Jeotgalibacillus aurantiacus: one gene and its partners. The protein of the gene in region 2 interacts with the protein of the main gene of each other region in a pairwise test. Links are inferred from orthologs where the notes say so. Each region holds a gene or a part of one and is shown on either strand. Other genes may lie near its edges.

The links.
Region 1: the proteins of H7968_RS04195 (region 2) and hprK interact in binary tests that used the Bacillus subtilis proteins (3 or more experiments, as listed by UniProt). The link is inferred for Jeotgalibacillus aurantiacus from one-to-one orthologs.
Region 3: the proteins of H7968_RS04195 (region 2) and H7968_RS12730 interact in binary tests that used the Bacillus subtilis proteins (3 or more experiments, as listed by UniProt). The link is inferred for Jeotgalibacillus aurantiacus from one-to-one orthologs.

Annotation. Positions count from the first base shown.
Region 1 is NZ_JACNMS010000001.1:33,172-37,952, reverse strand. What follows is about bases 1,148-4,070. They hold hprK (HPr(Ser) kinase/phosphatase), read left to right. Parts: upstream 1,148-2,102; coding sequence 2,103-3,038; downstream 3,039-4,070. Other genes in these bases: H7968_RS00220 (nucleoside recognition domain-containing protein), read left to right, coding at 3,893-4,070; lgt (prolipoprotein diacylglyceryl transferase), read left to right, coding at 3,050-3,880; H7968_RS00235 (N-acetylmuramoyl-L-alanine amidase), read right to left, coding at 1,282-1,941. In the rest of the region: H7968_RS00240 (hypothetical protein), read left to right, coding at 153-404; more of H7968_RS00220, read left to right, coding at 4,071-4,781. UniProt on the Bacillus subtilis protein: Catalyzes the ATP- as well as the pyrophosphate-dependent phosphorylation of 'Ser-45' in HPr, a phosphocarrier protein of the phosphoenolpyruvate-dependent sugar phosphotransferase system (PTS).
Region 2 is NZ_JACNMS010000001.1:881,912-886,713, forward strand. The notes cover bases 856-3,799. They hold H7968_RS04195 (serine/threonine protein kinase), read left to right. Parts: upstream 856-1,924; coding sequence 1,925-2,674; downstream 2,675-3,799. Other genes in these bases: H7968_RS04190 (DEAD/DEAH box helicase), read right to left, coding at 856-1,383; H7968_RS04200 (hypothetical protein), read right to left, coding at 2,692-2,841; H7968_RS04205 (phospholipase D-like domain-containing protein), read right to left, coding at 3,736-3,799. In the rest of the region: more of H7968_RS04190, read right to left, coding at 1-855; more of H7968_RS04205, read right to left, coding at 3,800-4,802.
Region 3 is NZ_JACNMS010000003.1:608,253-611,595, forward strand. What follows is about bases 235-2,922. They hold H7968_RS12730 (anti-sigma regulatory factor), read left to right. Parts: upstream 235-1,221; coding sequence 1,222-1,623; downstream 1,624-2,922. Other genes in these bases: H7968_RS12720 (STAS domain-containing protein), read left to right, coding at 235-857; H7968_RS12725 (STAS domain-containing protein), read left to right, coding at 861-1,217; H7968_RS12735 (PP2C family protein-serine/threonine phosphatase), read left to right, coding at 1,640-2,650; H7968_RS12740 (anti-sigma factor antagonist), read left to right, coding at 2,732-2,922. In the rest of the region: more of H7968_RS12720, read left to right, coding at 30-234; more of H7968_RS12740, read left to right, coding at 2,923-3,067; anti-sigma B factor RsbW, read left to right, coding at 3,067-3,343. UniProt on the Bacillus subtilis protein: Provides the crucial link between the upstream module (communication of environmental stress) and the downstream module (integration of the environmental signals with signals of energy stress) that compose the signal transduction pathway controlling the sigma-B factor.

The DNA of each region.
Region 1 (4,781 bases), 850 kb from region 2 along the record:
ACGTCTAATAAGATGACCAGGTTTAACAGCGTAACAGCCCCTCCGTTTTCGTCCCCCCAGACTGACGGAGGGGCTTTTTCTATTTTAAGAAATGTTTTTTATGAGGCCTAAGATGGTATAGTAAGATTAATTACATAAGGCAGGTGATCGGGGTGGAAACGTTTATTAAAAGAATCATGTGGTTCGGGTTCGGAACGGTAGGAGCTTCTATGCTTGGAATAGGCGTACTGTTTACAGTGCTGGCTCTTTTCACATGGAATACGGATATCATCGGGTTTTTTAAATGGATCCTGCTGATTTTTTATTGGGCAGTAGGCGGTATCGGTCTGCTTGGTGCTCTTGGGATTCTGGCAGTAGGGTTAAAGCTGAGGTTTTCGTCCTCCAGTAAAGAAACCGTGGCATAAAAAAAGGGATCAAACTCAACATTGAGTTTGATCCCTTTTTTTATGTGACACTTCATGAAATGCTACGCACTATTTAGTGAATGTAAGGTTTATCAAATTACTGTTAAAAGCCGTGAATTTTCTGTCGTAACGACAACGCTTTCTGTTGATCGCCAGGCTGTTTATGTCGCCTCCCTTTAAAACAAGCGAGGCCTTGTCGTAAGAGCGCGCGGTCTTGTCATAAGCTTCAGTTTTAATGTTGATCGCGAGCAGATTTCTGTTGATAGAAGGAAAGAATGTGTTGTAAGAGCGGTATGAATTGTCGAAAAGAACTCGCGCTGCTCGCGTGACAAACAGAAGGTGTTTTGTTTATGGGTTGTGGACCGAATTGTTGATCGCTGAGTCATTTCTGTTGAAAGCACTTGGCTTTCTGTCGACCGCCAGGCTGTTTATGTCGACTCCCTTTAAAACAAGCGCGATCTTGTCGTAAGCTTCAGCTTTAATGTTGATCGCGAGCAGATTTCTGTCGCTAGAAGCAGCGAATGTGTTGTAAGAGCGGTATGAATTGTAGAAAAGAGATTGCGCTGCTCGCGTGACAAACAGAAGGTGTTTTGTTTTGGGGTTGTGGACCGAATTGTTGATCGTTGAGTCATTTCTGTTGAAAGCGCTCGGCTTTCTGTCGACCGCCAGGCTGTTTATGTCGACTCCCTTTAAAACAAGCGCGATCTTGTCGCAAGCTTCAGTTTTAATGGTGATCGCGAGCAGATTTCTGTCGCTAGAAGCATCGAATGTGTTGTAAGAGCGGTATGAATTGTCGAAAAGAGATTGTACTGCTCGCGTTCCGACAATTCATGAAGAGTGCATCATTCAAGCAAACCGCTTGTGAGACATTGAGAGGTCATTTCTCCATAATCATTGCATCAAACCCAGCATTCTTCAAAGCTTGTGCCTGCTTTTTCGCATTTTCAATCGAGCTGAATGCACCTGTCTGGACGAGATACAGTGTTTTTTTGACACCGATAAAGGTAAGGATAGCGGCTGCGATGGTGTGACCGCAGAGGGTCCGGTAATCCTCACTGGCCAGGAGCTTTTTTTCTTCTCTATTGGTCATAAAGCCGCATTCAATTAACACCGCAGGCATGACGGTTTCTCTCAGAACGTGAAAATTTGCCGTTTTGATGCCGCGGTCTTTACGCCGTGTCTCTTTAATGAGTGAGTAGTGAACGGCTTCTGCAAGAGACCTTGACTGCGAGTCGTTTTTTGAGTGGATATACGTTTCGATCCCGTGGACGTCATTCCAGTTTCCTGATCCATAAGCATTGGCGTGAATAGAGATAAACAGCGCTGCTTTTTCGCGATTGGCCAGGTCTGTCCGCTCTTTTAATGGAACGTCCCGGTCATCGCGATGCGTCAAGATGGTTCGTATTCCTTGTGATTCGAGCTTCTTTCTTGCAGCCTGGCAGACAGCCCGGTTAAAGGCAAACTCTCTCATCCCATCCGGACTTCTTTTACCCGGTGTGTTGTAGCTGTGACCTGCATCAAGAACAATCGTTGCCATAGAGTTCCTCCTCGTCAATCAAGTTGCATCATGAAAAAGATCGTATGACGAGTGGAAATCAGACACCTTTTCACAGGATGTTTCGGTCATCTAATCTAGTGAATCAATTTTCAAAGTGCTACAATAGACAGTATGTGAGAAAACATGCAAGGAGGCTTCTTATGCCAAAGGTAACGACGAATGATATTATTGAAAAATTTGGTCTGGAGCTCGTCAGTGGGGAAGAAGGGATTCACCGTCCTGTAACGACGAGTGATATTTCAAGACCCGGACTCGAGATGGCGGGTTATTTCAGCTATTATCCGGCTGAGCGGATTCAGCTGCTTGGACGAACGGAAATGTCTTTTTATGAGCTTCTTTCGACTGATGAAAAGAAGGATCGGATGGGCCAGCTCTGTACGGACAATACACCGGGGATTATTTTATCCCGCGATATAGAGGTTCCGGCTGAGTTAATTGAAGCTTCTGAACGTAATCAGGTGCCTGTGATGAAGACGCCTGTGAAGACAACGCGGTTCTCAAGCCGTCTGACAAATTTCCTTGAAAGTAAGCTTGCGCCATCCACTGCCCTGCATGGTGTGCTGGTTGATATTTATGGAGTCGGTGTACTGATCACAGGGAAGAGCGGTGTCGGTAAAAGTGAAACCGCACTCGAGCTCGTCAAGCGTGGTCACCGACTTGTAGCGGATGATAGCGTGGAGATTCGTCAGGAGGATACAGATACGCTGATCGGTTCTTCACCTGAGTTGATTGAGCATTTGCTTGAAATCCGCGGACTCGGCATCATCAATGTGATGACGTTGTTTGGTGCGGGTGCTGTCCGCAGCCATAAGCGGGTGACGCTGGTGATTGATCTTGAAATCTGGGATAAGACGAAGCAGTACGATCGTCTTGGTCTGGATGAAGAGACGATGAGAATTATCGATACAGACGTCACGAAAATTACGCTGCCGGTTCGTCCCGGACGAAACCTGGCCGTTATCATTGAAGTCGCTGCGATGAATTTCCGTTTGAAGCGGATGGGAATGAATGCGGCTGAGCAATTCTCAAACCGATTAAATGACATCATTGTAGATGGAGATCATGACGATATTTAGGAGGAAATCAGATGCTTTTTACTGCACAGCCCATTGATCCGGTTGCGTTCAGTATCGGCCCATTAAGTGTTGCCTGGTATGGACTGATTATCGGAACGGGGATTGTTCTTGGATATATACTTGCTAATCGCGAGGCGGATCGCCTTGGTATGCCAAAAGATATGTTTGCTGACCTGCTAATCTGGGCCGTTCCGATTGCGATCATTTCAGCGCGGATTTATTATGTTGCGTTTCAGTGGGATTTTTATTCCCAGAATCCAGGTGCGATTATTCAAATCTGGAATGGCGGGATTGCGATTCACGGAGCGCTGATCGGTTCGATTGCAACCGGTATTGTTTACGCGAAAATCAAAGGATTATCCTTTTGGAAAATCGTTGATATTGCCGCGCCTAGTATCATTTTGGGCCAGCTGCTTGGGCGCTGGGGGAACTTTATCAACCAGGAGGCCCACGGTGGTGAAGTATCCCGCAGCTTTCTGGAGGGTCTTTTTATCCCCGACTGGATTATTAATCAGATGTATATCGAGATTGACGGGACGTTTGCTTATTATCATCCGACGTTTCTGTATGAATCTTTATGGAGTCTCGTAGGTTTTGTTCTGCTGCTTGCTCTTAGAAAAGTAAATCCGTTACGCGGTGAAATTTTCTTATTTTATGTGATCTGGTATTCGATTGGCCGGGCCTTTATTGAAGGGCTCAGAACAGACAGCTTAATGCTGACGGAAACGATCCGTATTGCACAGGCGTTATCCTTTGCGCTGATTGTCATTGCACTGGCAATTCTTCTTTACCGCCGTTTCGGTAAAGGCATTACGACCCGTTACGCAGATAAGCAAAATTAGGTGGCGGTATACATGACGAAAAAGACGTGGCTTGACGGACTAAAAGCAGGGCTTCAGACGACGTGGACACTCGGAAAAGTCATTTTTCCGATCACGTTTTTGATCACAGTTCTGCAATTTACGCCGGTTCTGCCATTTATCACAGACTTAATTGCGCCGTTTATGGGATTGTTCGGACTGAGCGGGGAGGCCGCGGTTCCGCTCGTTTTAGGGAATCTGCTGAATCTTTATGCCGGGATTGCCGGAATTCTTTCACTGGAAATGACGGTAAAAGAAGTGTTTATTATTGCTGTTATGCTGTCATTTTCACATAATCTGCTCATTGAGACCGGCGTGGCGCTAAAGGTTGGGGTAAAGCTTTGGGTGGTTTTACTCGTGCGTCTCGGGCTTGCCTTTACATCTGCGATTATTATTAATCTCGTCTGGCAGGGCGGCTCTGACATTGCGCAGTATGGCATGGTGCCGCCTGGTGATCCGGATGTCAGCGGCTGGGGAAGCATTTTACTGCTTGGACTGGAGAAAGCGGCATTTGGTATTCTTCAGCTCGCATTGATCGTTATTCCACTGATGATTGTCATTCAGATTATGCGTGATTTAAAATGGCTGGACGTTTTTTCTAAATGGATGGCACCGGTCACAAGAGGACTTGGAATGAAAGAGAATACGTCTATGACCCTTGTAGCCGGGCTGACGATCGGACTTGCATACGGTGCAGGCGTCATGATTAAGGCAGTAAAAGAGGATGGGGTCAGTAAAAAGGATGCAACACTTGCCTTCATTTTCCTCGTCGCCTGTCACGCGATCGTAGAGGATACGCTGATTTTTATTCCACTCGGCATTCCGATCTTACCGCTTGTGATCATCCGTGTGACAACAGCTGTATTATTGACGATCATTGTGG
Region 2 (4,802 bases):
GTTCATCGTCATCGCCAGAAACTCGGCATGCTGAACGGTGCAGGCATACACTAATGATGACGAGCCTTCCGGAATCGATTTCATATAGTTGATGATTTGCAGGTTACGAGTTTGATCAGCAGCAAGTATCTGCAGAAATTCCGAGCTGAGATCGTGGTCGTCCTGATTGAACAGATCATCTGTCACCTCGGTTTCCACCCCGTCCTCATGCAGGATGAAAACCGGCTCCGCTAAATAACCCTCTTTCCTAAAATAGCGAAGCGGATGATCGTTATACTCCTTCATATCCGGGAATGAAGGATGGATGAGATAGGCATCGAACTGATCGACAAGCTTCATCGTTTCGTCGTTGCTGCGGCCCGGAGTGGCAGTGAGACCGCAAATCGGAAACAGGTCATCTCCCGCAAGCTCCCTTGCTCTGTCAAACAATGCACGATAGCTTTTTGCCGTAGCATGGTGGGCTTCATCAATAATCATCGCGCCGCAGTTTGCCAGAATCTCCTCAAGCGCCTCATCCCCGCTCTGGATCCGGGAATAAAGCTGCTGGATACTCGCGATCACCGCACCGCCAATCATATCCTCCACCTCAAACTTCTTACCGCCAAAAAAGCGGTAAATCCTCAGTGCTTCAGGGAATTCGCGCTCCTGCCACATTTCGCTGATACAGGAAATCGCCTGCTCGCAAAGCTCCTCGCCCTGCGCGATCCACAGCATATATTTACCCTGCTCAAACCGTGGCTGCATCCAGTCAATAAAGCTCTCAACCGCAACACGCGTCTTCCCGCCCCCGGTTGGCAGCGTCACAACACATCGGGTTTTATCCTGTTCCTTATTCAAAACCTCCAGCATCCGGCTTTTTAAGCCAACCTGGTACTCCACAAGCTTCGGAACCGCACGCCTCGGCTCAATATCCTGAATCGCATCCGTGCTGTGATCCTTTGGAATCGAAATGCCTGAGAACACAAGTGGAAAATCAAATGCCGTCACAAAATCACGTGCCCATCTGCCACCAATGAGCCACTTCTTTTTCGCAAGCGCCGTGCGCATATAAGTCGGAGACGTAATCGCCTTCCCCTGCACCTTATTCCGCTCATAAAGCGCCATCAACCTCTCCTCAGAAAGCTGTCGCAGCAAATGAATCCGCAAATCGCGAACCTCCTCACTGCTGCCCGCAAATAAATACGGTCCCTTCTCCACAATCAACATCTGCGCAATCCGGACCTCATCCGCCGCCGGCTCACGCAAATCCCTGAACACGCGAACCAGCTCCTTATACCGCTCTCTGCCCATCAGCTTCATCAGGCTATTCATTTTCACGCCATATGTATGTACCAGCAGCTCCGCCGTCTGTCTAATTTCCTCTTCAGTCGGTAATGCATTCAATGATGGTTCTCCTTTCGATGTAAATCTTGATTCTATTATAAGGGTTATGCGTGAGGCGTGGGGACGTATATTTTGAATCATTCGTGGGACGAAAAAGAAACGCGGGGACGGAGATCATGTATCATTCGAAGAACGAAATTCAACCAACATACTGTTCGGGACTTTTTTCACTAAACTCACAAACTCCGGCTGTAACCTCACGAATACGCGGCCGCAGCTGACGAACTTGGTCTTTAACCTCACAAACTTCGCGTCTCACCTGACGAATTTCCATCGTGAGCTCACGTTGATCAAGGGAACCATTTTTCTTGAGAGGAAGCCGTGGCGACGTAGGTCCTTTTACACTAAACTCACAAACTTTCCCGCAAGCTTACGAACTCGCACACGCAACTCACGAATCTGCCGCCGAACCTCACAAACTCTCCCGCTAACCTCACGAATTCATCCCACCACCCCAATTTGATATGATAAAAACAAACAAAACTCAGAGGTGCGTATGGAAGCTGTACATTGGTTGGTTAAAAGGGTGCGGCAGCGGATCATGGACCGTCGATATTCGGTCAATGAGATTCTGGCGGGGCGGTATCAAATTGAGAAAGTGTTGCAGAATGGGAGTTATGGGATCATTTATTTGTGTGAGGATTTGAACACGGACAATAAATGCGTTGTGAAGCAGATGCGAAAAAGCAAGCGGAAGGAAAATATAGAGAATTACGCAAAAGAGACGGAGATTCTTCAACAGCTGAATCATCCTGGCATTCCGGCTTTTATAGAGGCGTTCTCCCATGGCGAGGAAGTATTCTTTTCCATGGAGTTTGTTGAGGGCAAAAATGTGGAGGACACATTGTTTGCGTCAGGACAGCAATATTCAGAGAAGGAATGTCTGGCGCTTTTGAAAAAGCTGACGGAAATCGTTTGTTATATCCATCAGAATGGCATTTTTCATGGGGACATCAGGATTCCAAATGTGCTGCTTCATGGGGAAGAGGTCCACCTGATCGATTTCGGTCTGGCGAATACGCTTAGAGACGGAGATCTGAAAGAGTGCGAACTGCTCGCACAGGATGACTTTTTTGATCTGGGTGATTTCCTGCTATTTCTGCTTTACTCGTCTTATGAGGGGGACACGAAGAGAAACCAGCCATGGACCGAGGAGCTCCGCCTGCATCCACAGACCACACTGCTGCTGAAACGGCTGTTGAAGATTGAACGTCCTTACTACCATTGTGAAGAGGTTCTTGAAGATATAGATAATCTAATCAGCCAGCCCACTAAAAAGACTCCGTCATAAACGGAGTCTTCAGTCTGTCAATCAGCTGCTTGAGTAGTGTCTTTTCTTTTTGTAATGGTGTGAGCCATACATAGGATTGCGGCCTCGGCGGCTGCTACTGCTGCTTCCGTAATACTTGCGTCTTTTTCCGCTGCTTGAGCCGTGACGATAAGATCTTCTGCGCCCACTGCTGCTTCCCCGCTTACTCAACTCTTTCGAAATGCCTTTCATGATCTTTTTAAACATTTAAGCATCCTCCTTTTGAGTAGAGGTGTTCTTACTCTCCAGACAAATACACCCTCTATAATGAGCATACGGTGGATAAAGAATTTGTACAACTAATATCCCTTGAAATGCGGGTACGAGATTGCTTTGAAAACAGTGTTGTGGTGTAGGTCTTATTACACTAAACTCACAAATTTTCCCGCAAACTGACGAATCCGCGGACGGAACTCACGAACTTGCCTGAGAACCTCACGAAAGTCGCGGCTAAACTGACGAATTTCCTTGGGAAATTCACGATGGTCAGCACACCATCTCAGGCCGGGGAGGCGTAGGCCTATTTACACTAAACTCACAAACTTTCCCGCAAGCTCACGAATCCGCGGACGGAACTCACGAACTTGCCTGAGAACCTCACGAAAGTCGCGGCTAAACTGACGAATTTCCTTGGGAAACTCACGTTGGTCAGCGGCACCATTTCAGTCCGGGGAGGCGTAGGCCTATTTACACTAAACTCACAAACTTTCTTGCAAACTGACGAATCCGCGGACGGAGCTCACGAACTTGCCTGAGAACCTTACAAAAGTCGCGGCTAAACTCACGAATTTCCTTGGGAAACTCACATTGGTCAGCGGCACCATATCTGTCCGGGGAGGCTTAGGCCTATTTACACTAAACTCACAAACTTTCCCGCAAGCTCACGAATCCGCGGACGGAGCTCACGAACTTGCCTTCTAACCTCACAAAAGTCGCGGTTAAACTGACGAATTCCAACCCTGACCTCATAAACCCTACCCACACCAAAAACGCAAATGCCTCTCATCCGTAGACCGAATGATGCAGCATTTGCGTTTTTTGTATCAGTTTATTGTTCCGCCCGCATTCAGGTAGCGTGCATTGAATTCCTGAACGAATTGGTTGACGATGTTAGTGTCATGAATGATGAGCATGTTTTCGTCATTTACGTTGTTGCCGTTGTTGCTCCAGTTTGTTGATCCGACCACGACTGTCGGGTCACTCGTAGTGTCCGCATCGATGATCATGGTTTTGCTGTGAAGTTTACGGTCTTCGTTTGCTTTATAAACCGGTGCAGGGTTTGCCCAGCGTGTATTTGGATTATCGACGCTTGTCTGACTGGCTGTGCGGCCGGTCATATCCACGCTTGCACTCCACCACTGGTTCCAGAAGCTGTAGTCAAACAGCCCTTTTACATCAAAACCGGTAAGCGTGCCCTCGAGATCATTGTAGGAGCCTTCATATTTATGTTTCAGCTCGTCGACAAGACCCTGATCGCTCCAGGCAAAGATGGTGAAATAAGCATTGAGATCTGCTTCATTTTTAACCAGCTCTCTCATACGGCCCAGTGCATCATCACCTGTAGAGAAATAAACCTCTACCATTTTGCCGCCTACATCAAAGATATGCTGGGTATTGTCTGTTTTTCCGGTACCGAAATTAGAAATCATTGCATCCGGGATCAGCGTATTGCTGCCCCACATTTCGTTAAATTCCGTTTCATAGGCATTTGCCACTTCAGGTGCATGGAGCTCTACAACGTGCTGCTGATTTCCGCCAAGTACGCCGTTTGCCATATTTTCCTCTGAACCGTAAAGCCCTGTTACAGTAAAGTTCCAGCTGCCGGTAAATACCCATTTATCATCCACAACGGCAAACTTGTTGTGCATTTGAACACCTGGAGAATAGTAAGTACCATCTGTTTTTTGCTCAGCGTCCACAAATAAATATCCTGTATAGTCCGTACTTCCAATCGTATAAGTGCCATACTCAAAGTCACTTGGTTCTGCAGGCAATCCATACGATGTTCGCAATGCCGCATCCTCTACTGCGAGCATAGCAGAATCAGAAAAAACCTGAATATCATCTCCGGTGCCAAGCGTACCATCCCGGCCACGCACCATTTTCTCTA
Region 3 (3,343 bases), on a different replicon or contig from region 2:
TATTTTCAGAGCATAGAGGTGAACGAAATTTGTTTAATAAAATAACTGCGCACGTACAGGAGCGCAAAGAAGAGCTCGAAGTCCTTTGGAAGAATCAGCTGGCCCAGGACTCGAAAGAACGTGTGATCGAAGTAATGCCTGAGCATGTGTTTGAAGCAACGAGCTCAGAATTCTTTGAAATCATTCTCCTGAACATTCAGGAAAAAGATCAGGAATATCAGCAGAAGCTTCAGATCTTTTCTGACAAAATTGTTCGCCTTGGGTGGCCGATCGCCCTTGTCGTTCAAGGTTTACGGGAATTTGTCCATGTCATTCATGAAGACTTAATTGAACAGGGGACAATCACAAAAGAAAGCGAAGGAGAATATCTTGAGCACCTTGATAAATGGATGACCCCCATGGCCAACGAGATTATTCATACATACGCCTCCACATGGGAAAAAACCGTTTCTCTCCAAAAGATGGCCCTTCAGGAACTATCAGCTCCCCTCATTCCGGTTGTTGACCAGATTTCTGTCATGCCGCTTGTCGGAACAATTGATACTGAACGCGCACGACTTGTGATGGAAAACCTTCTTGAAGGAGTCGTCAATCATCGTGCAGAAGTCGTACTTATTGATATTACGGGTGTACCGGTTGTAGATACAATGGTCGCGCACCATATCATTCAAGCTGCGGAAGCCGTGAGACTCGTTGGAGCCAAGTGCATGCTTGTCGGAATCCGTCCGGAAATTGCCCAGACGATTGTGAATCTCGGCATTGATCTGGAACGCTTCATTACCACAAGTACGATGAAAAAAGGGATGGAGCTGGCGCTTGAGATGACAGGTCGAAAAATCGTGGAATTGGAGGGATAGGCTGTGAGAATTCCCATTTTGAAGTTGAAAGATTGCCTTTTAGTGTCGATTCAATGGGAGCTGGATGATCAGACAGCTCTGGAATTTCAGGAAGATCTTTTGAAGAAAATACATGAAACCAATGCACGCGGCGTCGTAATTGATATTACCTCCATTGATTTTATCGATTCTTTCATAGCCAAAGTGCTCGGTGATGTGATAAACATGTCGAGGTTAATGGGAGCGAAAGTAGTGATCACAGGGATTCAGCCCGCAGTGGCAATAACATTAATAGAGTTAGGCATCAGGCTGGACGACGTTATGACAGCCCTCGACCTGGAAAAAGGTTTAGAGAAACTTCAACAGGAATTGGGGGACTGACCAGATGGAAATCCAATCCTGTGTAACCATTCTGAACGAATGGGATATCGTAGCTGCTCGTCAGCTTGGTAGAAACGTAGCGAAAGAGCTGGGATTTGGAACCGTGGATCAGGCTAGAATTACAACGGCCATCAGTGAACTTGCCCGAAATATTTATTTGTATGCCGGTCAGGGACAGCTGTGTATTGACCGATTAAGTGAGAACGGCAAAACGGGTCTAAGAATTATTGCACTGGATGACGGTCCGGGAATTCCAGATATACGCAAAGTAATGGAAGACGGTTTTTCAACATCAGGGGGTCTTGGAGCTGGCCTTCCGGGAGTGAGACGGTTAATGGATGATTTTAACATCGACTCAAACCCAGGGGAAGGAACAGATATCCGCGCGACGAAATGGCTCCGTTAGGAGGGTCATATTGAAGATGAATTTGCAGCAATCGATGGAAAAAAAGTACATGGAAATCCTGAATGAATATATGCAAAATCAGTCTGAGCAGGCTCTTTATGCTGCTCAGCAATTCAGCAGGCTGGCGCTTGAGAAAAAAATGCCACCTGAAGAAGTGATCAGTGTGCAAAAAAGTGTTATGCAGGAATTAATGCCCGACCTCCCTGAGGAAGTCTGGCATTCTTTTGATATCCTTCTTGAAGTCATGACCGCATACGGATTTGCTTTCCGTGAGCACCAGAGTCTGTTGGATACACAAAAGGAATTGAAAAATGAAATGGAGATCGCCTCTAACGTTCAGGAAACATTGCTGGGTACATCTGTGCCGACAGTTGACGGTCTTGAAATCGGGGCACTCAGCGTTCCTGCCAAGCAGATGAACGGTGACTATTTCCATTTCGTGCATGACGGGGATCACTCGGTTAACGTGGCAATCGCTGACGTAATCGGAAAAGGGATCCCGGCTGCATTGTGTATGTCGATGATCAAATATGCCATGGACAGCCTACCGGAATACCGGAAAGATCCGAGTGCTGTACTGGAAAGTCTGAACAGAGTGGTGGAACAGAACGTGGATGACTCGATGTTCATCACTATGTTTTACGGCATGTATGAGCTTCGGGGGCATATTCTTCATTTTGCTTCAGCCGGACACGAACCCGGCTTTTTTTATCAGCATAAAGAAAAAAGATTCCTTGACCTTGAAGCGAAGGGACTGCTTCTCGGAGTTGATAAAGATGCCAAGTACAGGCGCTATGAACAACAGGTTGAGATTGGCGATATGATCATTTTGATGTCTGATGGCGTAACAGAATGCAGAACTGATGAAGGGTTTATCGAACGGGACACACTTGTTTCATTTATTAACGAGTATATTGAACTTCCTCCTCAGGAAATCGTCAATAAAATCTTCCGGGATCTGGAACGACTTCAGCATTTCCAGCTTCGTGACGATTTTACGTTAATCATTATGAAACGGACAAAATAATATCGGAATGCGTTTTAATCAATCGGAACTAGGGTAGTTTACAAATACATTCCGTGCAGATATCAGAAGAGGTGGAAAAGGATGAACATTACAGTTACAACAACCGAACAGACTGACGAATTAGTTCGTATCGCCATTTCAGGTGAAATTGATGCGTACACTGCACCTGTTTTGCGCGAAAAAACAGAGCCATTTACAAAGCAGGAGAACCTGACTGTGATTGCCGATCTATCTGAAGTCAGCTACATGGACAGTACAGGAATCGGTGTTTTTGTAGGCTTGTTCAAAGGGATTAAAGCAAATGGAGGACACCTTCAGCTGATTGGTCTTTCCGACCGTCTGAAGCGTCTTTTCGACATCACGGGACTAGCTGACATCATGGACATTAATCCCGAAGTAAAAGGTGGAATAGACTGATGAAACCATTTGATTATATTGAGATGAAGATCCCCGCCAAGGCTCAGTACGTTGGCGTCATCCGACTGACAATCTCCGGGATTGCGAGCAGGATGGGGTTTACGTACGATGATATCGAAGACTTGAAAATCGCTTCCAGTGAGGCGATTACGAACGCTGTTCAGCATGCATATTCAGACGATGATGAAGGCGAAGTAGTCGTCGGATTCGCTCTATATCATGACCGCCTGGAGGTCATTGTGGCTGACCATGGATCAAGCTTTGATTTTGTCAAAG